3 regions of the Paraburkholderia sp. EG287B genome follow, and region 2 is predicted to be linked to each of the others. Evidence: riboswitches for the same ligand, from Rfam matches in the RefSeq annotation. Region 2 holds a riboswitch; each other region holds the start of a gene.
What was found. Region 2 has a riboswitch for cobalamin ahead of cobG (precorrin-3B synthase). Riboswitches for the same ligand answer to the same signal wherever they lie in the genome.

Region 1 (7,945 bases), on a different contig from region 2:
TGAAGTCGCGCCCGAAGAATTTGCGCCCGACGGCCTCCCAGAACGGCGACACGCCCTTGTCGTCGGTCACGCCGAGCAGCAGCGTGAACACTTCAGGCGTGAAGCGCCGGCGGTTCATCGCGACGTACATCATGCGTGCGCGCGACATGAGATGCGCGGCCGCGTCGCCGCGCAGCGACGGCTCGATGTAGAAGCCTGCGAGGCGGCTCTTGCCCGTGAGTTCGTGCGACATCGTCAGCGCGTGAATCTTGCGGTTCACGTGCAGCTCGCGCGACGCGTGAATCAGCGCGTCGTTGCGAAACGCGTAGAACGGCTCGGCGTAGCCGGCCGCCGCCACGATGCTCGAGGTGCCGACGAGCCGCCCCGTGGCGGAATCTTCGAGCACGAACAGATAGAACTCCTCACCGGGGAAGTCCACGTCCGCGCGAAACGAATCTTCGGAAAGCGCGATGCGCGCTTCCAGCGCCGCGCGGTCGTGCGGCAGCGAATGCAGCACCGGCTGCGCGGTGCGCGCCATGTGGGCGATCGCGTCGAGATCGGAAAGCCTGGCGGGGCGAACGAATAGCATCGTCGATCCTGTGTGTGCGCTGGGTTGCGGCTGGGTTGCGATTTAGCGTGCGCCGATCACGTCTGCGCAGGCCTGCTCGAAGCGCGCAAAGCCTTCGTCGAGGTCCGCTTCGGGAATGATGAGCGAGGGCGCGAAGCGCAGCACATCCGGCCCGGCAATCAGCATCATCACGCCGCGATTCGCGGCCGCCCCGTTGAAGTCCTTGGCGCGGCCCGCAAAGCGCGCGTTCAGTTCGGCGCCGATCAACAGCCCCTTGCCGCGCACTTCCTTGAACATGTCGAAGCGCTCGTTGAGCTTCGCGAGCTTGCCGCGAATCGCTTCGCCGCGCGCACGCACGCCAGCCAGCAGCGCCGGATCGCTCACGAGCTCGACCACCTTGCCCGCCAGAGCGGCGCCCAGCGGATTGCCGCCATAGGTCGTGCCATGCACGCCCACCTTGAAGTGCGCGGCAATCGCTTCGGTCGTGAGCATCGCGCCGATCGGGAAGCCGTTGCCGAGCGCCTTGGCGGTCGTGAGGATGTCGGGCGTGACGCCCGTATCTTCGTAGGCGTAGAAGTGGCCCGTGCGGCCCACGCCCGTTTGCACTTCGTCGAAAATCAGCAGCGCGCCGTGCGCGTCGCACGCTTCGCGCAGCGCGCGCAGGAACGCGGGATCGGCGGGAATAACCCCGCCCTCGCCCTGCACCGGCTCGACGATCACGGCGCAGGTCTGCGCGCCGATGGCGCGCTTCGCCGCTTCGATGTCGTTGTACGGCAGATGCGTGATGCCGCCCGGCACGGGGCCAAAGCCCTCCGAATACTTGGGCTGGCCGCCCACGCTCACGGTGAAGAAGGTGCGGCCGTGGAACGACTGCGTGAACGAGACGATCTCGAACTTGTCGGCGCCGTGCCGATCGAACGCCACGCGGCGCGCAAGCTTGAGCGCCGCCTCATTGGCCTCCGCACCCGAGTTCGCGAAGAACGCGCGATCGGCGAACGTGAGCGCTTCGAGCTGGCGCGCGAGGCGCAGCACCGGCTCGTTGGTGTAGCCGTTGCCGATGTGCCAGAGCTTGCTGCCCTGCTCCTGCAGCACGCGCAGCAGCTCCGGATGCGCATGGCCCAACGACGTCACGGCGATGCCGCAGGCGAAGTCGATGTAATCGCGGCCCTCGGTGTCCCACACGCGCGAGCCGACACCGCGATCCGGCACGAACGGCGCGGGCGAGAAACACGGCACCATCACTTCGTCGAAGGTCTTGCGGCTCACAGTCTGGTCGTTCATGGCGATTCCTCTTTTACTCAGTGCGTGTCGAATTCGGGGTCGGTGTGCGTTGGGGCCGTGCCCTTTCGCTCAGGTGGCGTTGCATGGGACGGGACTAAGCGCTCCAGCGCCAAGCCCGTCGACACCTGTGCAGTGTAGGCAAGCTGCGCGCAAACGTCTTGCGCAGGCGCGACGCGTTTTTTCGTACGGAACCTGCAAGGTCCGGGCGCTTGCTGCGCCGCGGCCAGCTTCACTGCACTTCCGGCGGCTCGACGAGCGCGCCCGCGCGCGGTTCGGCGGCGGCCCCGCCGTGCTGGCGCTCGATCCAGTTGCGGCGGTCCTCGCGCGGCGTCACGCCGAAGCGCTCGCGGTACGCATTCGAAAAATGCGCCGCCGACGAAAACCCGCACGCGAGACTGATCTGCACCACCGACTTGCTGGTGCGCTGCAATTGCGAGCGCGCCTTGGCAAGGCGCAGGCCCAGGTAATACTTCGACGGCATCGCGCCGAGGTACTGGCGAAACAGCCGCTCGAGCTGCCGCCGCGACACGCCCACGAGATTCGCGATCTCGTCGGTCGTGAGCGGGTCCTCGATATTCGCCTCCATCAGCTTGAGCGCGTCGTTCAGGCGCGGGTGCCGCTCGCCGGGCGCGGTCACGAATGGAATGCGCTGGCGCTCGTCGCCGCTGCGCAGCGTGCTGGCGCCCAGCGCGTCGGCAATGCGCTCGGCGAGTTCCGGGCCATGGTCGCGGCCGATCATCGCGAGCATGAAGTCGAGTGTGGCCTGGCCGCCCGAGCAGGTCGCGCGGTCGCGGTCGATTTCATAGATGTGCTGCGTGACGATGGTGCGCTCGAACTGCTCGGCGAACTGCTGGAAGGTTTCCCAGTTTGCGGCCACGCGGTAGCCCTGCAACTGCCCCGCCATCGCGAGCCACCAGATGCCGTGGTGAATGCCCGTGACGAGTGGCGTGCGCTGCCCCACACGCGCGAGGCTCGCGAGAAAGAGCCGGTAGTCGGCGAACTGCTGGTAGCGCTCGGTCACGACGATCAGCCAGTCGGCTGAAACGGCGTCGCCGAACGCGCAGTCGGCGGGCCACTGCGCGCCACCCGCGAGCGGCACGGGGCGGCCGTTCCACGAGCACATCTGCCAGCGGTACAGCGCGCGGCCGTCGATCTCGTTGGCGAGATTGAGCGCGTCGACGATCGGGCCCACGCCCGACATCGAAACGGGCGGCAGCGCGACGATCGCCACCTGGGTCGTGCGGCTGGCGCGCGCGAGCGGCACCTGGCCCCCGGGCGCGGCGGCCGGAACTGAAGCGGAAGGAAGAGCGGCGGAACGGACCATCGGCAAGACGCGGCGCGAGACTGAACGCGCCGCTTACTTGAGACTGCCGGAGAGGAACTGACGCAAGCGATCGCTCTTCGGCGCGCCGAGCACATCGGCGGGCGAGCCCTCTTCCTCCGTGCGCCCCTGGTGCAGGAACATCACATGATTCGAGACGTTGCGCGCAAAGCCCATTTCGTGGGTGACGACGATCATCGTGCGGCCCTCTTCGGCCAGCTTTTGCATCACCTTGAGCACTTCGCCCACGAGTTCGGGGTCGAGCGCCGAAGTCGGTTCGTCGAACAGCATCACGTCGGGATGCATCGCGAGCGCGCGCGCAATCGCCACGCGCTGCTGCTGGCCGCCCGAAAGATGCGACGGATATTGCTTCTCCACGCGGGGCGCGAGGCCCACTTTCTCCAGATACTGCCGCGCGCGGTCCTCGGCTTCCTTGCGCGGCACGCCGAGCACGTGGATAGGCGCTTCCATCACGTTCTCGAGCACGTTCATGTGCGACCAGAGATTGAAGTGCTGGAACACCATCGCGAGCTTGGTGCGGATGCGCTGCAACTGCTTGTGGTCGGCCACATCCAGGTCGCCGTTGCGGCCCGCCTTGGTGCGCACGGCCTCGCCGTCCACGACGATCTCGCCGGCGTTCGGCTTCTCGAGGAAATTGATGCAGCGCAGGAAGGTGCTCTTGCCCGAACCGCTCGCGCCGATGATGCTGATCACGTCGCCCTTCTTCGCGTCGAGCGAGACGCCCTTGAGCACCTCGTTGTCGCCGTAGCGCTTGTGGATGTCGCGCGCGACGAGCTTGCTATCTGAGGATTGCGTCTGAGCCAAGATGGTCTCCAGTTTCCGGTGTTCCAGTGAATCAGCGGGTGCGCACGGCGAGATGGCCGAGCCAGCGTTTTTCGGCGCGGCGGAACGCGGCCACCAGCACGAACGATACCGCACAGTAGATCAGCGCCGCGAGGCCGAACGACTCGAACGAGCGGTAGGTGGCCGAGTTGGCGTCGCGCGCGACCTTGAGAATGTCGGGCACCGTCGCGGTGAAGGCCACCGTGGTCGCGTGCAGCATCAGGATCACTTCGTTACTGTACAGCGGCAGTGCGCGGCGCAGCGCCGAAGGCAGGATCACGCGCCAGTACATCGTGAACGGGCTCATGCCGTAGGCGCGCGCCGCTTCCACTTCGCCGTGCGAGGTCGCGCGGATCGCGCCCGCGAAAATCTCCGTCGTGTACGCACAGGTGTTGAGCGCGAACGCGAGCACCGCGCAGTTCAGGCCGCTGCGGAAGAACGCGTCGAGCAGCGGCTCCGAACGGATGAACGCGAGACTGTACACGCCCGTGTAGATGAGCAGCAACTGCACGTAGAGCGGCGTGCCGCGAAACACGTAGGTGTAGAAACGCACCGGCAGCGAGAGCCAGCGGCGGCTCGAGACGCGCGCCACGGCGAGCGGCACCGCGCACACGAAGCCGAAGGCGACGGAGATCACGAGCAGCCACAGCGTCATCGCGAGGCCCGAGACATGCTCGCCGTCCCAGTAAAGGAACGCGCGGCCGAATTGCTGGATGATTTCGTTCATGACGGCCTTTTCCTCACAGTTGCGCGTGACGCACGCCCACCGAATAGCGGCGTTCGAGCCAGACGAGCGCGAAGTTCGAGAGCGTGGTGATCGCGAGATAGATGAGCGCCGCGATCACGAGGAAGAAGAACAGGTTGAAGGTGCTGCGGCCCGCGTCCTGGGCGGCCTTCACGACATCGGCGAGACCGATGATCGAGACGAGCGCCGTCGCCTTGACGAGCACCTGCCAGTTGTTGCCGATGCCGGGCAGCGCGAACCGCATCATCTGCGGAAAGAGGATGCGGGCGAACACGCGCGCCCCGCTCATGCCGTAGGCGTGGCCCGCTTCGAGCTGGCCGCGCGGCACCGCGAGAAACGCGCCGCGAAAGGTTTCGGTGAAGTACGCGCCATAAATGAAGCCGAGCGTGACGACGCCGGCCACGAACGGATCGATATCGATCTGCGCCATGCCGAGCGCGTCGGTGGCCTCGTTCACGCCGATCTGGATGCTGTAGAAGAGCAGCAGCATCAGCACGAGGTCGGGCACCGAGCGGATCAGCGTCGTGTAGGCGGTCGCCACGGCCGCGAGCGGCCGGTTGAACGAGAGCTTGGCCGCCGCGCCCGCCAGGCCGAGCAGGACAGCCACGCCGAGCGAGAGGAGCGAAAGTTCGATGGTCTGGATCGTGCCGGCGAGCAGCACCGGGCCAAAGCCGTAAAGGATCACGCGCGTCTCCGGAACAAAGTTGTTTTGTCGTTTCGGGCGGCCTCGCGCGGCACGTGGGCGCCGCCGAAACCGATGAACTGGCGCGGATCGTCTCAGTGCAAAATGGATTGCTCAAACTAGCGCGGCGCGGATATTGCAGTGCAGCATTGCCGCGCGACGCGTCGGCGCGTGCGGATCAGGCCCGCACAGCCGCGGGCGCGATGCTTTTGAAAGGCGGAAAAAAATGCCCCGGCACGCGAGGCGCGCGGGGCATTTACGCAAGTTTGGGGTCGCTTTTTCGATAGGCGCGCGGCGTGCGCGCCGCGACCCGGCGGAGCTTACGCGGCGCGCGTTTGCGTGCCGCGTGCGCTGCCCGCACGGGCGTTCGCGCCGAGCAGCTGTTCGGCGAGCGCGCCGAACAGCAGGCCGATCGTGGTCCAGAGAATGAGCTGCATGCCGATCGACACCGTGCGGAACTTCCACAGCAGCACGGCCGGGAACGCGGCGGGCACCTCGTTGATCGTCGGCAGCGCGAGCTGGACCGCGCCGATCACGACGACGAACAGCACGAGCGCCACGATCGAAGCGTTCCAGACGCCCAGACGCGGCACGAACGCGGCGCGCACCTTGAGCGATAACACCGACACGGCGATCGAGATCGCGATCATCAGGAAGAAGAGCCCGGTTCGATAGCCGATCGTCTCCGGGTCGCCGACCGAGGGCGGATTCGACGGATACTTGATGTTCGGCACCATGTAGATCGCGACGAACGCCGCGAGCGCGAGCCAGGCCGAGAGCGCGCGCGGCGAAAGACGCCCCGCGCGGCCATTCGCATACGCGAAGACGAGCGCAAAGAGCCCGCCGATCGACGCGCCATAGACCATCACGCCCGTGAAGAGACCGAAGCTCGCCTGGGTCTCGCGGCTGACGATTTCGGGCTCGGGCGCTTCGCCCTTCGCGGCGTCCGCTTTCTCCTCGAAGGAAATCGCCTGATCGACCTGGGGCTCGCCCGCGATCTTCGCGAAGCCGAACGTGAGGAGTCCCGCGGCGATGCCTGCGAGCATGCCGCGTACCAGCAACTTGCCAACCATGTTCAGCTCCCGGTCAGTGGCAGGGGAAGCCGAGCAGATGGCGGCCGTCGTGAACGAACTCGTGGACGTACATGCCCGGGAAGATCGCGGTGGCGCCCTGCTCGGCGCCCACGAAGTACAGGGCCAGCAGCAGCATGAGGCCGCCGAAGATCGCCCAGGGCAGGATCTCCCGCAGCGGAATGGGCGCCGGCGCGGCCGGTGCGTGCTGCAAGGGGAATGTGGTTTCGGACATGCTGACTTCTCCTGGGGTTACGCGCCCCGCTAGTCGTTGAAAGAGTGGTTCACGACGCGCAGGTCTGACTTCCGTTGCTTCGATGTTTTCGACGGCAACCAGTTACAGTGGCGCGACCGCGCCGGACTTGCACCGGCTTCCGCGTGTCGTGGAGCCTGTATTCTACGCGCTGCGGCGGCTGGCCGCGGCTCGAATGTCAGCCACAGAGTGGCGAAGCAAAAGGAGAAGCATGTCGACGACAGTCTGGCTGGTGAGCCATGCGGCCAATGCCGCGCTGCGCTCGGGCACGTTCCCGCACGAGCCTGACGTGCCTGTAGCGGGCGGTGACGCCGAAGCAGCGCTCGACGCGCGCGCACTCGAGGCGCTCGCCGCCTGGCGCGAGCGCTGGCACGTGCGGCTGGCCGGCGGTCATCGCCATGGCGAGGCGCCGTGCGCGCTCACGAGTCCCGCAGCGATCGCGCGCGCGAGCGCACGCGCGGCAGGCTTCGCGGGGGCAACGCCAGCTGACGCGCTCGCCGAAGCCGCCTTCGGCGCGTGGCAAGGCCGGCGCCTGACGGATCTCGCGCGGGAAGCGCCCGAAGCCCTTGCGGCATGGACGCGCGATCCAGGCTTCAGGCCGCCAGACGGCGGCGACTCGTTCGACGATGTCCGCGCGCGCGTCGGCGCCTGGCTCGATGCGCTGCCCGAATCGGGACACACCCTGATCGCCTTCACGCACTCGAGCGTGATCCGGGCGGCGATTCTTCACGCGCTGGGCGCGCCGTCGTCGGGTTTTCGCTCGATCGAAATCGCGCCGCTTGCCGTGACGGCGCTGCGCCGCTCGGAGCACGGCTGGGTATGGCTCGCAGCGATGGACTGAGACAGGGACGGCATTCCTTGATCTGCGTCCATGCGCCGCGAAACTACACGTATCAACGCGTTGACACACACCTATCCGAGGCCTAGCATCGGGACTGTATCAACCACGTAGATACACCGCGATCAGGTATGGACATCAAGCTCAACACGTTATTGGCCAGGCGGCTGATTCAGTACGAGGACGAAATGGCGATACAAACCCTGAAGCGTTGGGGAAACAGCCTTGCGGTGCGCATTCCGGCCAGCCTTGCCAGCAAGCTGGCGTTGGCAGAGGGACAGGAAGTCGAGGTGGAAGTCGAAGATGGGTCGCTCACGGTTCGCCCGCATACGGCGATCCGGCGCTTCTCGCGCGAGCGCTATTTG
Region 2 (7,945 bases):
CTATTACATTCTGGCTTACGGCACGCTTGCATACATCCTCTCGTACTGGATGCTGCCGCCCGTATGGCGCTTCGCCAAGCAGCACCGGCTCGTCTCGCAGCCGCACTTCTTCGCGCGCAAGTACCAGAGCCCCGCGCTGGGCGTGCTGGTGGCGTGTGTGGGCGTGCTCGCGCTCGTGCCGTATCTCGTCCTGCAGCTCAAGGGCCTCGGCATCATCGTGACGACGGCCTCCTATGGCGCGATCTCCTCCACGGCGGCGATCTGGATCGGCGCGGCCGTGGTCACGGCTTACGTGATCGTTTCGGGCGTGCGCGGCTGCGCGTGGAACTCGGTCGTGAAGGACACGATGATTCTCGCCATTGCCGTGTTCCTCGGCATTTACCTGCCGATCCACCACTATGGCAGCCTGAGCGAGATGTTCCGCGCCATCGACGCCGCCAAGCCCGGCTTCCTCACGTTCCCGGCGCGAGGCCAGAGCGTGACGTGGTTCCAGTCCACCGTGCTGCTCACGGCGCTGGGCTTCTTCATGTGGCCGCACACGTTCATGTCGGTCTACACCGCGAAGAACGAGCGCATCTTCCGCCGCAACGCGATGATCCTGCCGCTCTATCAACTCATTTTGCTGTTCGTGTTCTTCTGCGGCTTCGCGGCCGTGCTCAAGGTGCCGGGCCTCAAGGGCTCCGACATCGACCTCTCGCTGTTCCGTCTCGCGCTGCAGACGTTCGATCCGTGGTTCGTGGGCGTCATCGGCGCTGCGGGCGTGCTCACCGCACTCGTGCCGGGCTCGATGATCCTCACCACGGCTTCGACGCTGCTCGCCAACGACGTCTATCGCGGCGCACTCTCGAAGAGCGCGGACGACGCGCAAGTCGCGAAGCTCGCGCGCATTTTCGTGCCGGTAATCGCGCTCGTGGCGGTCGGCTTTACGCTCAAGGGCGGCGACACCATCGTCGCGCTGCTGCTGATGGGCTACAACTTCGTCACGCAGCTGTTCCCGGCGCTGGTGTGCAGCCTCTTTGCGCACAATCGCGTGACGAAGCAAGGCGCGTTCTGCGGCATCGTGGCGGGCGTGCTCGTGGTGATCGCCACGACGCTCACGCATGTGAGCGTGGCTCAGCTGATTCCGTTCGCGCCGGACGCGCTCAAGGACGTCAACATCGGCTTCCTTGCGCTGTTCGTGAACGTGATCGTGCTCGTGGTGGTGAGCACGGTGACGCAGCCGCGCACGCATGTGGATCATGAGCATGCGCGGGCGCATTGAGATGGCGTAACGCGATAGCGAGGCGGCCCAATCGGCGTGATCCGGTTGGGCCGTTTTCCATTTATGCCGCCTTGCGCGCTTCGGCGATGCGCTGCGGCGCCTCGGGGCGCGCGTAGAGGCGTTCGAGATACGCTTGCAAACGCGGGAAGCCGTCCAGCAGTTGCACTTCGTTGGCCCAGTCCATCAGATACACCGTCACGCAGTCGGCGACGGAAAGCTGGTTGCCGACGATGAACTCGCGTCCTTCGAGATGCTTTTCGAGCACCGCGGCCATGGTCCTGAAGTCCTCCCGCGCGAGTTCGATTTCGGCGGGGCTGCGCTTTTCCGGCGGATACAGGAACGAATGCCGCGTGATTCTCCAGAGCGGCTGCTCCAGCTCGGTGACCGCGAACAGGGTCCAGCGATACGCCTGCGCCCGTTCGTCGAGATCCGCTGGCAACAGCGCCTTCTCAGGATATTTATCCGCGAGATACAGCACGATGGCAGCCGATTCGGGAATCACGCGGTCGCCGTCGATCAGCACGGGCACCTTGCCCGCGGGATTGATGCGCAGGTATTCCGGCCGCTTGTGCTCGCCTGCGAGCAGATTGACCGAGATGAATTCGAAATCGGCGTCGACTTCCTTGAGGCCCCATAGCGCGCGTTGCGAACGGGTGCCAGCAAAGCCGTAGAGTTTCATGGCGCGCCTCCGTTCAGACACCGGGAATCGGCAGAACCGGCATCACTTCGACGCCCTCGCCCGGAAAAATCGAAAAATGCGGGTGCCCTTCGAACAGCTTCGCGGCCTCTTCGTGCGATGCGGCACGCAGCACGGTATAGCCCGTTAGCGCGTTGGACGTATCCGCGATGCCATGCTCGCCAATCGACTTGGTCTTGCCGAGCGGGCCGCCCATATCGACGATCGACGCCTTGTGCTTTTCGACCCACGCGTGCCAGGCCGCTATGCCCTCCTTTTCCTTTGCGTGCCGATCCGCTTCGGAAAGCGCCGCCCAACCCTTCATGCGCGCGTTGTCTTTGGTACCGAGAAAAACAGCGAGAAACAGTTTCTGATCGCTCATGTGTCCTCCAACTGCTGGTCTGGTTGCTGGTCTGAAAACGGGAGCAACGGTATGTCGCTCATCCGGCCTTGACAGCATAGGTTGATATCAACATAATTGCAACATGGCACGCGCAAAGAAACTTCCCTTCGAAACCACGCTATTGGTGCGCGATTGCTGCCTGTGTCTGCATATGCAGCGGGCGGCACGCAATCTCGCGCGCATTTTCGACGACGTGCTGCGGCCGCTCGATCTCACGAACGGGCAGTTTTCGCTGCTGATGTCGCTGAACCGGCCGCATCCGCCCGGCATGAAAGACGTGGCGTCGCTGCTGGCCATGGACCGCACCACGCTCACGGCCGCGCTCAAGCCGCTGGAGCGGCGCGGTCTCGTCGTGATCGAGCAGGACCCGGAAGACAAGCGCAGCCGCTTGCTGAGCCTCACGGACGAGGGGCATCGGCTGCTCAACGCGGCGTTTCCGCTCTGGCAGCAAACGCATGACGAAATCGAAAAGGAATTCGCCGAGGGCGAGGTGGACAAGCTGCGGGCACACTTACGCGCGCTTTCGTAGCCTTAGCGCTTCTGCGCCCCATACAGCGTCGAATCCGCAAACCCTTCCGCCGCGAGCACGCGCCCCACGAGAATGAGCGCCGTACGCTCGATATCAGTCGCCAGCACCTTCTGCGCGATGTCCGCCAGCGTGCCCGTTACGCGTTCCTCGTCGGGCCAGCTCGCGCGATAGATCACCGCGACCGGGCAATCTTCGCCGTAATGCGGCCGCAATTCGTCGACGATGCGCGCGATATGGCGCACGCCCAGGTGAATCGCGAGCGTCGCCTTGTGCCGCGCGAGGTCGCCTAGCTGCTCGCCTTCGGGCATCGACGTTTTGGTGGCGTAGCGCGTCAGGATGAGCGTCTGCGAAATGCCGGGCAGCGTGAGTTCGCTGCCGAGCGCCGCCGCGCACGCAGCGGTCGCGGTCACGCCGGGCACGACTTCATAAGGAAGACCGAGCATGCGCAAGCGCCGGATCTGCTCGCCGATCGCGCCATAGAGCGACGGGTCGCCCGAATGCACGCGCGCCACGTCGAAGCCCTGGGCATGCGCGTTTTCGAGCAGCGCGACGATCTCGTCGAGCGTGAGCGGCGCCGTGTCCACCACCTTATGCGCGCGGTGGCCTTCGAGCACGGCCGGCGGCACGAGCGAGCCCGCGTAGAGAATCACGGGGCAACTGCGCACGAGGCGCTGGCCCTTCACGGTGATCAGTTCAGGATCGCCCGGCCCCGCGCCGATGAAGAAAACGGTCATGCGTGGAAACTCCGCTGAATAGGGTTCGCGAGCGCGTCGATTGCCGCTTGCGCCGACGTGAATTCACGTTGCGCGTCGGGCAGCGGCGGGCGCTGCATCATCACCACCGACAAGCCCAGTTCGCGCGCGACGGCGAGCTTCGCTTCGGTCGCGGCGCCGCCGCTGTTCTTGCTGACCACGACGTCGATGCGCGCCTCGGTAAAGAGCGCGCGCTCGCCTTCTTCCGTGAACGGCCCGCGCGCATCGATGATGCATGCGCGGGCGTGGCCGGGATGCGCTTCGAGGCAACGGATCGTCCAGTGCTGCTGCGGCGGCACTTCGCTCAGATGCGCGAGCGGCTCGCGCCCGAGCGTGAAGAGCGGGCGCGCGAACGGCGCAATCGCCTCGACTACCCCGGCCCAGCCGCTCACCATGCGCCAGTCGTCGCCGGGCTGCGGCTGCCACGGCGCACGCCGCAGCGCCCAGTACGGCACGTCTGCCGCCACGCATGCGCGCGCCGCGTTGGCGCTGATCTGCGCGGCATAGGGATGCGTGGCGTCGAAAACGAGCGCGATGTTTTCGTCGGCGAGAAAGCGCGCGAGCCCTTCTGCCCCGCCAAAGCCGCCCACTCGCACCGCGCAGGCGAGATCGGCGGGCACGCGGCCAAGGCCCGCGAGCGAGTACACGTGCTGCGGGCCGAGCGTGCGCGCGATCGCCAGCGCATCGCCGGTGCCGCCGAGCAGCAGGATGCGCGCCGTCATGGCTTGACGGCCTCGTAAAGCGTGACGGGCAAGGCCTGACGCCAGGTGTCGAAGCCGCCCAGCGGCTGCGCCTCGCCGATGCCGATGCGCGTGAGCGTGCCGCCGTGCTGTGCGCGCCATGCCACGAGTGCCGCTTCGCTCTGCAACGTCACCGCGTTCGCGACGAGCCGCCCGCCGCTCGCGAGCGCCGCCCAGCATGCGTCCAGCACGCCGGGTACGGTCACGCCGCCGCCGATGAAGACCGCGTCGGGCGCGGCGAGTCCTGCGAGCGCGTCGGGCGCGCGGCCCGCGACGAGTTGCAAAGCCGGCACGCCCAACGCCGCCCGATTGTGCTCGATGAAGCGTTGACGCTCGGCGTGCGCCTCGATCGCGATCGCGCGGCAGGCGGCGTGCGAGCGCATCCACTCGATGCCGATCGAGCCGCTGCCCGCGCCCACGTCCCACAGCAGCGCGCCGGGCGTCGGCGCGAGACGCGCGAGCGTGAGCGCGCGCACGTCGCGCTTCGTGATCTGACCGTCGTGGCGAAAGGCGTCGTCGGGAAGACCGGGCGTGAGCGTCCAACCGCGCGCGGGCGTCTGCGCACTATCGCTTTCGCATTCGAACGCGACCAGATTGAGCGCCGCGGCTTGTTCGACGTGCCACGCGTCGGCGCGGCCTTCGATGCGGCGTTCGAGCGGGCCCCCGAGATGCTCGAACACCGCAAAACGCGTGGCGCCGAAGCCCGCTTCGGCGAGCAGCGCGGCGAGCGCCGCGGGCGTGCGCCCGTCCGCGCTCAACGCGAGCACGCGCGAGCGCGCGTAGAGATGGCGGCGCAGCACATCGAGCGGACGGCCGACGAGCGAGACCATCGCCGTATCCTGCAACGCCCACCCCATGCGCGCCGCCGCGAGCGAGAGCGACGACGGCGCGGGCAGCACGCGCATTTCACCGGGCGGCACGCGGCGCGCGAGCGTCGCGCCCACGCCGAACAGCATGGGGTCGCCGCTCGCGAGCACGCATACGGACGCATTCGACTCGCGGTATGCGAGCAGCGCCTCCACGCTGAACGGCTGGGGCCACGCCTCGCGCCGCGCACGCACGCGTGGGGGCAGCATCGCGAGATGGCGTTCGCCGCCCGTCACGATGGCCGCGTCGAACAGCGCGCGCCGCGCGTCGCGCCCGAGCCCCGCGTAGCCGTCGTCGCCGATGCCCACCACCGTCAGCCATGCCTGCTTGCCCTGCATGCGTTCTCCCGCCGTTGCCTGTTTTGTTGCCTGTTTCTCTACGCCGCCACGGGCCCGCAGCCCGATTGTGGGGCGGAACGCGCGTGAAAACGGGCATAATACCGTGTCCGACGGCGCCGTTAAGGCATAAAAGGGAACACAGCAAGCTGTGGCCGCCCCCGCGACTGTGAGCAGCGAGACCGCATCCACCTGAGCCACTGGTATTACCGGGAAGGCCGATGCGGTCGACGACCTGTGAGCCAGGAGACCTGCCGGCCGACTGTTCGCGCGAACCCATATCGGGCGGGGTGTACCGATATCGCTGCCGCTGCCCGCCTGCAGCGCGCCGCTCCAGCGTGATGCTTACCCGGTAATGCCTTGAAACACGCAACGAAGCCCGTCTCGCCCGCTGCCGCATTGGCCGTGCTCCGCCCCTCGGCGTGCCCGGGGCTCGTGCGCGTGGTCGCGGCGCGCGACGGCGGCCTGTGCCGCATCCGTCTGCCCGGCGGCGTGCTGAGCGCCGCGCGTGCGTGCGCCCTCGCCGACGCAGCGTCGACGCACGCGAGCGGCGTGCTCGAACTGACCAATCGAGCGAACGTGCAGATTCGCGGCGTGCGCGCGGGCGAGGAAGCGGCGTTGAGCGCTGCGCTGATCGGCGCGGGCCTCGGCCCCGCCGGCATCGACGCCGCGAGCCCGGTCGAGCGCGCGTGCGCCGCCGACGAATTGCGCAACGTGATGCTGAGCCCGCTCGCGGGCCTCGACCCTGACGCGTTGTGCGACACGACGGAACTCGCCGCCGCGCTCATCGACATGATGCAGCGCGAGCCACGCTTCGCCGCGCTCTCGCCCAAGTTCGCGCTGCAACTGGACGGCGGCGAGCGTGTGGCGATGCTCGAGCATCCGCACGACATCTGGCTCGCCGCGCTGCCTTATGGCGCAACGGTGCGCTTCGCGCTGGGGCTCGCAGGTTGCCCCACGGCGCAGCCAGTCGGCACGCTCGCGGCCGAAGACGTTTGCGCATCGATGCGCGCGCTGTTGCATGCGTTCCTCGATCTCGCGGACGCGGACGCCACCCGCATGCGCGACGTCCTCGCCACTCATTCGCTCGATGCGCTGCTGCAGCGCGCGCAACAGCATGGCGAATGCACGCTGATGCGTGTCGATGCCGCGCTGCACGCGTGGCGCCGCGCGCCGAGCCCCGCCGGCTTGCGCCTCGGCGCGCACGCGCTGCACGCCGACGGCAGCGGCTACGTGGGCGCGCAGCCCGTGCTCGGCCGTATCGACGCGCCAACGCTGCGCGCACTCGCCGCGCTCGCGGAAGACTCGGGCGATGCGACGCTGCGCGTGACGCCCTGGCAAGGCGTGCTGCTGCCGAACGTGCCCGCGCACGCCATGCCCGCCGCGCTCGAACGCCTGCACGCGCTCGGTCTCATCGTCTCGCGCGCCGACCCGCTCGCGCGCCTGATCGCGTGCACCGGCTCGACGGGATGCGCAAAAAGCCGCGCGGACACGAAAGCCGACGCCCAGCGCCTCGCCGCCCTGCTGCCGCCCGGCGCCGAAGCCCACCTGAGCGGCTGCGAGCGCTCCTGCGCGGCCGCGCATTGCGCGCCGTTCACGTTGCTCGCCAGCGCCCCCGACCACTACGACCTGTACCAGCGCGACGATACGCAAAGCGGCTTCGGCCGGCTCGTCGCGCGCAGCCTGACGATCGAAGCCGCCGCGCTGGCACTCGCGCAGCGGCCCCGGAGTACCCAAGATGTCTGATTACATTCGCGACGGCCAGGCGATCTATCGCGAGTCGTTCGCGACGATCCGCGCCGAAGCCGACCTCTCGCGCATTCCCGCCGACCTCGAAAAACTCGCCGTGCGCGTGATTCATGCATGCGGCATGGTCGACGTGGTCGCCGACCTCGCGTTTTCCGCGGGCGCGGGCACGGCGGGCCGCAACGCGCTAGCGGGCGGCGCGCCGATTCTCTGCGACGCGAAAATGGTCGCTTATGGCGTGACGCGCGCGCGCTTGCCCGCGGACAACGCCGTCATCTGCACACTCGACGACCCCGCCGTCCCGGATCTCGCGCGCGAGATCGGCAACACGCGCTCGGCAGCCGCGCTCGAACTGTGGCGGCCGCATCTGGCAGGCAGCGTCGTTGCGATCGGCAATGCGCCCACCGCGCTCTTTTATCTGCTCGACATGATTGCCGCCGGCGCCCCACGCCCCGCGCTCATCCTCGGCTTTCCCGTCGGCTTCGTCGGCGCGGCCGAGTCCAAGGCGCAGCTCGCAGCCGAAAGTCACGGCGTGCCCTTCGTCGTCGTGCACGGCCGCCGCGGCGGCAGCGCGATGGCCGCCGCCGCCGTCAACGCACTCGCTTCGGAGACCGAATAAATGATCCGCAAAGGACG
Region 3 (7,945 bases), on a different contig from region 2:
CAAAGCGCTGCTGCGCAGCGCGGCGCGCGGCTTCGGCTCGCGCGAGGCCGTGGCGCGTGCGCGCTGTGTCGTCGCCGAGGCCGAAATCGCGCTCGCCTCACGCGACCTCGGCTGGCCGACCGATACGCTCGCTGCGGCGCGGCAAACGCTCGAGGCCCATGGCGACCGTCTCAATGCCGCGCACGCACGCTACCTGGAAATACGCCGGTTGCTGCTCATCGGCCGCCTCGACGAGGCCGGCGGCATGCTTGCCGAAGCCGATCCCGCGCCGCTGCCGCCTGCGTTGCGTGCGGCGCACGAGCTGATCGCCGCCGGCATTGCCATGCGGCGCATTCAGACGCAGGCGGCGCGGCGCGCGCTCTCCGCGGCCGCGCGCGCCGCGCGTGAGGCGGGCATCGCGGCGCTGAGCGCCGAGATCGAGAGCGCCGCGCTGCTGTTGACCTCGCCGGCGGCGCGCCTCATCGCGCGCGGTGAAGAGCGGGTGCTGCTGCTGGAAGACGTCGAGGCGCTGCTCGCCTCGAAGGCGCTCGTCGTGGACGCGTGCCGCTACGTCGCGCGCGAGGGCCCGACCGTCATCGAACTCGCAAGACGGCCCGTGCTGTTCGTGCTCGCCCGCGCGCTCGCCGAGGCGTGGCCCGCCGACGTGCCGCGCGACGCGCTCATCGCCCGCGCCTTTCGCACGAAGCACGCCGACGAAACGCATCGCGCCCGCCTGCGCGTGGAAATCGGCCGCTTGCGCACGCTGATGCGCGACGTGGCGGAGATCGGCGCGACCCAGCAGGGCTTCGCGCTGGCGCCGCGCCACGCGAGCGAAGTGGTGGTGCTGGCACGGCCCGTGGAAGAAAAGCACGCCGCCGTGCTGGCCTTTCTCGCCGATGGTGAATCGTGGTCGAGTTCGGCGCTGGCGCTGGCGCTTGGCGCGAGCCAGCGCACCGTGCAGCGCGCGCTCGATTCGCTCGCCGCGGCGGACAAGGTGCAGTCGTTCGGCTACGGCCGCGCGCGCCGCTGGACCACGCCGCCCGTCCCCGGATTCGCGACGACCTTGTTACTCCCCGCGCCGCTGCCAGGCGACTAGGATGAACGCCTGTCCCGTCATTCAAGGAGGAAACCATGAAACGAACGACTGCCGAAATCGTCCGCGAGTACGGCCCTTTTCCCGGCATCGAGAAGGTGGGCGGCGTCTCGTACGACGGCAAGCAGGTGTGGTTCGCCGTGGGCGAGCGCATCGCGTCGCTCGATCCGCAGAGCGGCCAGACACAGCGCTCGATCGACATTGCGGCACACGCGGGCACGGCGTTCGACGGCCGGCATCTGTTTCAGATCGCCGAGGACCGCATCCACAAGATCGACCCTGAAACGGGCCGCGTGCTTGCCACGATTCCCGCGCCTGGAGGCGGCGGCGACTCGGGACTCGCGTGGGCAGACGGCACGCTCTGGGTCGGGGTGTATCGCGAGCGCAAGATCCATCAGGTCGATCCGCAGACGGGCGCGATCCTGCGCACGCTCGAATCGAGCCGCTTCGTCACGGGCGTGACGTGGGTGGATGGCGAGCTGTGGCACGGCACCTGGGAAGGCGACGAGAGCGACTTGCGGCGCATCGATCCGGGCACGGGCGAAGTGCTGGAACAGCTCGACATGCCGCCGGGGACCGCCGTTTCGGGGCTGGAGTCCGATGGCGGCGAGCAGTTTTTCTGCGGCGGCGGCAACAGCGGGAAGATTCGCGCGGTGCGGCGGCCGAAGCGCGAGGGCTAGGCGAGCGGGCGCGCGAAACGCTTGAACGCACCCGCTCGCACGCAACGCTCAGAACGTATAGGTCACCTTGCCAAACGCCGTGCGCCCCAGCGTGTTGTACCCGTATGCGGTCACGTACTGCCGGTTGAACACGTTCGCCAGCGTGGCCGAAAGCGCGAGATGCGCATTGACCTTGTACGACGCGCGCAGGCTCACCGTGGTCCACGAAGGCAGGTAGATCGTGTTGAGCTGGTCGTCGAACGTCGAGCCGTTATACAGCAGCGAAACGCCGGTACTGAGGGCGTGGAGCTGGAACTCGTCCCACGTGTGATCCACGCTCAGGCTCGCCGTCTGGCGCGGGCGGCGATTGAGCCAGGTCTGGTCGGTCACGTCCTGCGGATTCAGGATCCCCACCGCGAGGCTCACCGGCGTGGACTTGCCGAGCGTGCCCTTGTACGAGAGGTCGAGCCCCTGAATGTGCGCGCGGCCCACGTTCACGGGCAGGAAGGTCTGCGAGTTGTACGTGATGAGGTCGTGCACCCGCGTGTCGTACACGGCCGCCGTGAACGTGCCGATCGACGTGGTGGCGTCGAGCGCGGCTTCGACCGAATCGCTGCGTTCGGGCAGCAGGTTGGGATTCGAGTAGCCCGGATAGTAGAGGTCGTTGAAGGTCGGCAGGCGGAACGCGTTGCCGTACGAAACGCGCGCGGTGTAGACCGGCGTGATCGCCCACGACAGTGCGACGTTGCCCGTATTCACCGATTGCCCCTGCACGATCTCGTGCCGCCCCGCCAGAAACAGCGTGACGGGTCCGAGCGTGGTGGACTGATGCATCGACACGGCCGAATCGTTGCGCGCCGGCAGGCCGCCCGGCACATCCACCGGCAGGAACGCCATCTCGCGCGTGTAGTCGTAGGCGAGCTTGGTCTCGCCGTCGAGCGGCATGCCGAAGAGCGTGTGGCCTCTTTCCTGATGCGTGATCGACGTGGAGGTGGAAAAGCGCGTCGAGTCGATCTCGTCGGTCGGGATCGTCGGGTCGTTCGAATAGAGGAACTGACGGTCCGTCGCGTAGCCCACCGACTGGTCGAACTGCGTGGTCGGCGTGATGTCGAGGTGGAACGCGAGGCCGGTCGTGAGCTGGTTGTCGCGCTGGCGGTCGTTGCCCCCCGCGTTGTCGAACGAGAGATCGGAGCGGTGGTAGAGCGCGAAGGTCGAGATCGACCAGTTGTCGTGCGCGTAGCCAAGGCGCGCGTCCAGGTTCTGCGCGTGGTACGGGTTGCGGCCGTCTTCGTGGCCGTAGGCCCAGGGCTGGGTCGCGTCGATGCCCGCCGTGTTGTAGTCGTGCAGGCCCAGCGAGTAGGTGAGGCCGCTCAGTGCGGAAAGCGGCCCGGTCGAGCCGATCGTGCCCGAGGTGCGCACCTGCGTGTCGAAGGTCTTGTTCGAGCCGCCGCCGAACGAGACGGTGGTCTGGTTCGGCTGGTTCGACGCATGACGCGTGAAGAGCTGCACGACGCCGCCCACGGCATCCGCGCCGAACGAGGAGGCTGCGGGGCCCGAGATCACTTCGACGCGGTCGAACGAGGCGGTCGCCAGATCGGCCCATTCGGCCGTGCCCGTGGTGACGGAGCCTATGCGTATGCCGTCGATGAACACGGCCACCTGGTCGGCCGACGACCCGCGGATGCTCACCCCCGTGTACGACCCCGGCCCGCCGGTCTGCGAGACGGTGACGCCGGGCAGCGTGGCGAGCGCCTGCGCGATGCTGGGGTCGGCGGGGGAGACGCGGTCGAGGTCCTCGCGCGTGAGCACCTGGGTGCTCGCGTAGCGCTGGTCGAACGATTGCGGCAGATGCTGCGCGTCGCCCACGACGAGGATATTGGGCAGCGTGGTGCCGTCGCCGGCTTGCTGCTGTGTCTGGGTCGGCGATGCGTCGGCGGCATGCGCGGTTTGCCACGCACAGGCGAGCGCGGCGGAAGTCAATACGAATTGGCGAAACTTCATGATGCGGTGGCTGGAAACAGCTCCTGAAAAACGGGCTGTCCGTGCAACGGGCGATCGCCGCGTGGGCGGTGCTTTTGCGCATTGGGGATCCCCGCCCGCTGCGGCTGCTGGACTCGGCTGATGGCAGGTCTCCTGGCTCGCGGGTCGACGTCCGTTGCCGGCCTTCCCGGTTTCCCAGTGGCACGCTCTGGCATGGACTCGCCGCTAACAGTTGCGGGGGCAGCCGCAGTCTTGCACTGCGTTCCCTTTTGATCCCGTCGCCGGGAACCATCAGCGCGCAAGGGTAATGGCCGCGCATTCGCCGCGTCAACCTTTGACGTGTGTCGTGTGGCGAAAACACCCGGTTTGGCCGCTCCCGCAACTTACGCTATCCTTGCAGCTGTTTTTCGCGCGTAGGCGCTGCACGAGCGAAACGCAGCAGGGAAGCCGGTGAGAATCCGGCGCGGTCGCGCCACTGTGACTGGCTGTCAATCGAGCCAGAAGTCAGACCTCGCTACGTTTATTTCACGACTCATTCCCGGGCGCGTAACCCAAGGAGCCGTCAATGCACACCCTCCCACCTTGGAAAAGCGGGCCAATCCGGCCACCACCACCGGCCCTGATGCGGCGTAGACCGCTCACGGGCCACCAGGCGTTCGCTGTTCAAAAGCACGCTGGATATTGACGGATTAACGACGACGTCGGGGCACCTCGCCGCACCAAGCGAGGGCTGACGGCGCTCGTCCATGCATTCTTTACAAGCACAAACAAGAAGACTCATGAACAAGCACATTCTGGCCGCCCTCGGCGGGGCGGCGTTGGCATTCACAGGCGCTGGCGCCTCGGCGCAGCAGGTCACGTTGTACGGTGAGATCGACGCTAGCGTCGACTATGTCAGCGACGTTGCGGGCCGCAGCCAGTATCGCGCAGGCTCGGGCCTGATCGACGGCAGTTTTTGGGGCCTGCAGGGCAGCGAGGATCTCGGCGGCGGCAACGCCGCGATCTTTCGCCTCGAGCGCGGTTTCTCGGTCACCTCCGGCGAAGCCTTCAACGACCATCCGTTCTACGTTGGTCTGCAATCCGAACGATTTGGCACGATCACGCTGGGCCGCCAGTACGACACGATGCACGACTACTTCGCCCCGTTCACGCTGACGGGCGGCGCGGGCGGCACGGCATTCGGCCATCCGTTCGACAACGACAACGCCAACAATTCCTGGCTCGCCTCGAATGCGGTGAAGTTCGCGAGCGCCACATACGGCGGTTTCAGCGCCGGCGCGATGTACGCGTTTTCGAACGCGGCGGGGCGCTTCGCGCAAAACCGCGCCTACGGCTTCGGCGCGCATTACGAGGGCGGCCCGTTCAGCGCCGGCGTGGCTTGGATGCACATCGACGGACGCGGTGCCTCTTCGGTGGGTGCGTACGACACGTCGGTGCTGCCGGGTGCGGGCCTCGTGCCGACCGAGGTCGCGGTGCAGCGCGAAGACACCATTGGCGCGGGCATGAGCTACGCGCTCGGCGACGTGACGCTCGGCGCGGCCTGGTCACGTTCCATTCATACGAGTGTGAGCGAGGCCGATGGCGGCGTGCCGCTGCCGTCGATCGCCTTCAGCAACTACGAAGTGAATGCGCTGTGGCAGGTGACGCCCGCGTTCTCGCTGGCGGGCATGTATGCCTATACGGGCGCGACCTCCGCACATTGGCATCAAGGTGCGCTGCAGGCCGACTATCAGCTGTCGAAACGCACGGACGTGTATACGGAGGCGGTCTATCAGCGCGCGTCGTCCGGTGCGTTTGCGATGATCAACACCTGCGACCCGTCGGCCGGCCGCAACCAGGTGCTCGTGGCGGCGGGCATCCGGCATCGCTTCTGATTCACACGCAAAACGGCCCCGAACCATCGCGATTCGGGGCCGCTTTGCTGAGTGACTACATCACGAAGCCGAGAGCTTCACCGAAACGCCGGTCGAAGAATAAACGGGCGTGGCCTTGAAACCATCCACCGTGACCGTTGCGAATTTCACCGATGCGCCGCTGCCGTCGATCACGTCGATCGAGTCGCCCGCTTTCGGCGTATAGCCGTTCACGAACTTCACATGCAGCGTGCCGCCCGCCACCGTGAGCTGGACGCCCACGCGCAGGCGTCCGCCGCCGTTGCCGTCGATGTCGAGTTCGAGCGTCGTGCCGTTGAGCTGCGTGTACTTGCCCGCCACCGTCAACGGTGCGCTCGTCGCCACGGCCACGCCGCCGCCGGACCCAACGTACACGTCGCCGTTGCCGAAGGCCGTGGTCGACGCCGCCGCGAGCACGCCGCCGCTCACCTGCGAGCCGCCCGTGTAGCTGTTGTTCCCCGCGAGCGTGAGTGTGCCGCTGCCCTGCAGCGTGAGCTTGCCCGAGCCGGCGATGTCGTTGCGCCAGGTGTCGGCGGCGTTGAAGCCACCCTGGGTCGCGTCCATGGCCACGATCACGTTGCCGCTGAACGCGCCATAACCGGTGCGTTGTCCACGGAGCCGAGGTCGGCAGGCGGCGCGGGAATGGCGGCAGTGGTGGCGGGATCGCTATTGCCGCCTCCGCAGGCGGTCAGCGCGGCAACGCTGGTGAGCACTGCCAGGTAGACCGGCAGTGCAATTCGATGGCGTGAAGCGGGCATGCTGAGGGCTCCGTCGTCGTGATTGATGCTGTGTGATTATTTGTGACTGACGGCGGCGAATTATGCTTACCGTCGATTACTCCCTAATTACTAATTTATTACGCAGATGTTAAACGGTAGTGGAAATGAAGTACCGGTGAAATATTTTGCGTCGTTCATTTACGGCTGCGCCTCGAGATAACCGACCTGCACGGGCGGCACGAACCACGCGAGACACAGGCCGGCCAGCGCAGCCACGGCGGCGACGATGAGGCCCATGTGGATCGAGTCCACGAGCGCGCTGCGCGCCGAATTCATCATCGCATCGCCGGCATGGCCGGCGCTCACGAGACGGCTGATCAGCGCGGCCTGGTCGGCGCGGTCCACGAGCAGTTCGGGACTCGCAAACGACTTGAACCACTGCGTCGCCTGATACGAGTCGAGCGAGCGATTCACGCCCATGGTGTAAACATGTCCGAGCAGTGCGCCGGTCATCGCCGTGCCCAGCATGCCGCCGAACGTGCGCAGCGATTGCAGCATCGCCGTGGCGGCGCCGAGATGGTCGCGCGAGACGATCTGCTGCGAGCAGACCGTGAGGCTCGTGCCCACGAGGCCCAGCCCCAGGCCGCTCGCGCCCATGCACGCCATCCACACGAGATGCGGCTCGTTGCCTCGCAGCACGACCACCGCGAGGCTCGCGAAAGCGGACAACGCGAAGCCGACGTAGAGGATCGCGTTGGCGCGCCGGATGCGCGTGACCACGCGATTGTTCACGAAACTGCCGACCGTCGTGCCGAGCAGCAGCGGCGTGATCAGCATGCCCGAGGCGCGCGGCGACATCGCATAGCCGCCCTGGAACAGCAGCGGCACATAGAACACGAGCGAGAACAACGCAAACCCGCCCAGCACCGACATCGCGAAGAGCGGACCGAGCTTGCGGTCGAGCAGCATGTCCACGGGGATGATCGGATAGCCCATGCGTTTTTCCCAGAAGAAAAGCGTCAGCGAACACACCAGCACGATCACCGCGAGCACGATCGTCGAAGTCGTCCAGCCCTGCCTCGGCAAAAGCTCGATGGCGAGCTGCAGCGCGCCGAACGTGACGGCGACGACGCACGCGCCGAGCCAGTCGAGACGCAGCCGCGCGCCTTCGCGGGCATGGTGCAGATGCGGCAGGAAAGCATTCACGAAGAAGAGCGCTACCACGCCCACCGGCACGTTGACGAAGAAGACGAGGCGCCAGCTGCCGTGCTGTGTCAGCATGCCCCCGAGCGTTGGCCCGACCACGTTCGCCAGGCCAAACGCTGAGGAGACGAACACCAGCCAGCGCAGGCGCAGCCGCGGATCGGGGAACAGGTCGGCGACGGTCGCGAATACCGTCCCCATCATGATGCCGCCGCCGATGCCCTGCAGGCCGCGCGCGAGCACGAGAAACAGCATGTTGGTCGCGATCCCGCAGAGTACCGAGGCGAGGGTGAAGAGGAGGATCGCTGCGAGCATGAAGGGTTTACGGCCGAACAGATCGCCCAGACGCCCGAAGATCGGAATCGTGATGACCGACGCAAGCATGTAGGCCGTCGCGACCCATGCATAAAGCTCGAAGCC

Region 1: it holds a riboswitch for cobalamin, as region 2 does, so the genes downstream of both, AB4Y40_RS03710 (CbtB-domain containing protein) here and cobG (precorrin-3B synthase) in region 2, are expected to answer to the same signal.
Region 3: it holds a riboswitch for cobalamin, as region 2 does, so the genes downstream of both, AB4Y40_RS24215 (TonB-dependent receptor) here and cobG (precorrin-3B synthase) in region 2, are expected to answer to the same signal.

What each region holds. Positions count from the first base shown of each region.
Region 1 is NZ_JBFRCG010000002.1:209,997-217,941, forward strand. Features, by position in the region: gene aruF (arginine/ornithine succinyltransferase subunit alpha) at 1-568, opposite strand, end outside; gene AB4Y40_RS03680 (aspartate aminotransferase family protein) at 611-1,828, opposite strand; gene AB4Y40_RS03685 (GlxA family transcriptional regulator) at 2,058-3,152, opposite strand; gene AB4Y40_RS03690 (ABC transporter ATP-binding protein) at 3,186-3,974, opposite strand; gene AB4Y40_RS03695 (ABC transporter permease) at 4,006-4,719, opposite strand; gene AB4Y40_RS03700 (ABC transporter permease) at 4,733-5,422, opposite strand; gene AB4Y40_RS03705 (CbtA family protein) at 5,740-6,492, opposite strand; gene AB4Y40_RS03710 (CbtB-domain containing protein) at 6,506-6,724, opposite strand; cobalamin riboswitch at 6,764-6,909, opposite strand; gene AB4Y40_RS03715 (histidine phosphatase family protein) at 6,954-7,583, shown strand; gene AB4Y40_RS03720 (AbrB/MazE/SpoVT family DNA-binding domain-containing protein) at 7,712-7,945, shown strand, end outside.
Region 2 is NZ_JBFRCG010000012.1:126,580-134,524, reverse strand. Features, by position in the region: gene AB4Y40_RS22775 (sodium:solute symporter) at 1-1,261, shown strand, start outside; gene AB4Y40_RS22770 (glutathione S-transferase family protein) at 1,323-1,940, opposite strand; gene AB4Y40_RS22765 (hypothetical protein) at 1,954-2,319, opposite strand; gene AB4Y40_RS22760 (MarR family transcriptional regulator) at 2,423-2,869, shown strand; gene cobM (precorrin-4 C(11)-methyltransferase) at 2,872-3,603, opposite strand; gene AB4Y40_RS22750 (cobalt-precorrin-6A reductase) at 3,600-4,343, opposite strand; gene cbiE (precorrin-6y C5,15-methyltransferase (decarboxylating) subunit CbiE) at 4,340-5,566, opposite strand; cobalamin riboswitch at 5,661-5,837, shown strand; gene cobG (precorrin-3B synthase) at 5,924-7,309, shown strand; gene AB4Y40_RS22735 (precorrin-8X methylmutase) at 7,302-7,928, shown strand; gene AB4Y40_RS22730 (precorrin-2 C(20)-methyltransferase) at 7,929-7,945, shown strand, end outside.
Region 3 is NZ_JBFRCG010000013.1:80,703-88,647, forward strand. Features, by position in the region: gene AB4Y40_RS24205 (helix-turn-helix domain-containing protein) at 1-1,075, shown strand, start outside; gene AB4Y40_RS24210 (glutamine cyclotransferase) at 1,111-1,752, shown strand; gene AB4Y40_RS24215 (TonB-dependent receptor) at 1,801-3,732, opposite strand; cobalamin riboswitch at 3,837-4,019, opposite strand; cobalamin riboswitch at 4,110-4,244, shown strand; gene AB4Y40_RS24220 (porin) at 4,491-5,585, shown strand; partial or broken gene AB4Y40_RS24225 (autotransporter-associated beta strand repeat-containing protein) at 5,646-6,203, opposite strand; gene AB4Y40_RS24230 (hypothetical protein) at 6,176-6,361, opposite strand; gene AB4Y40_RS24235 (MFS transporter) at 6,521-7,945, opposite strand, start outside.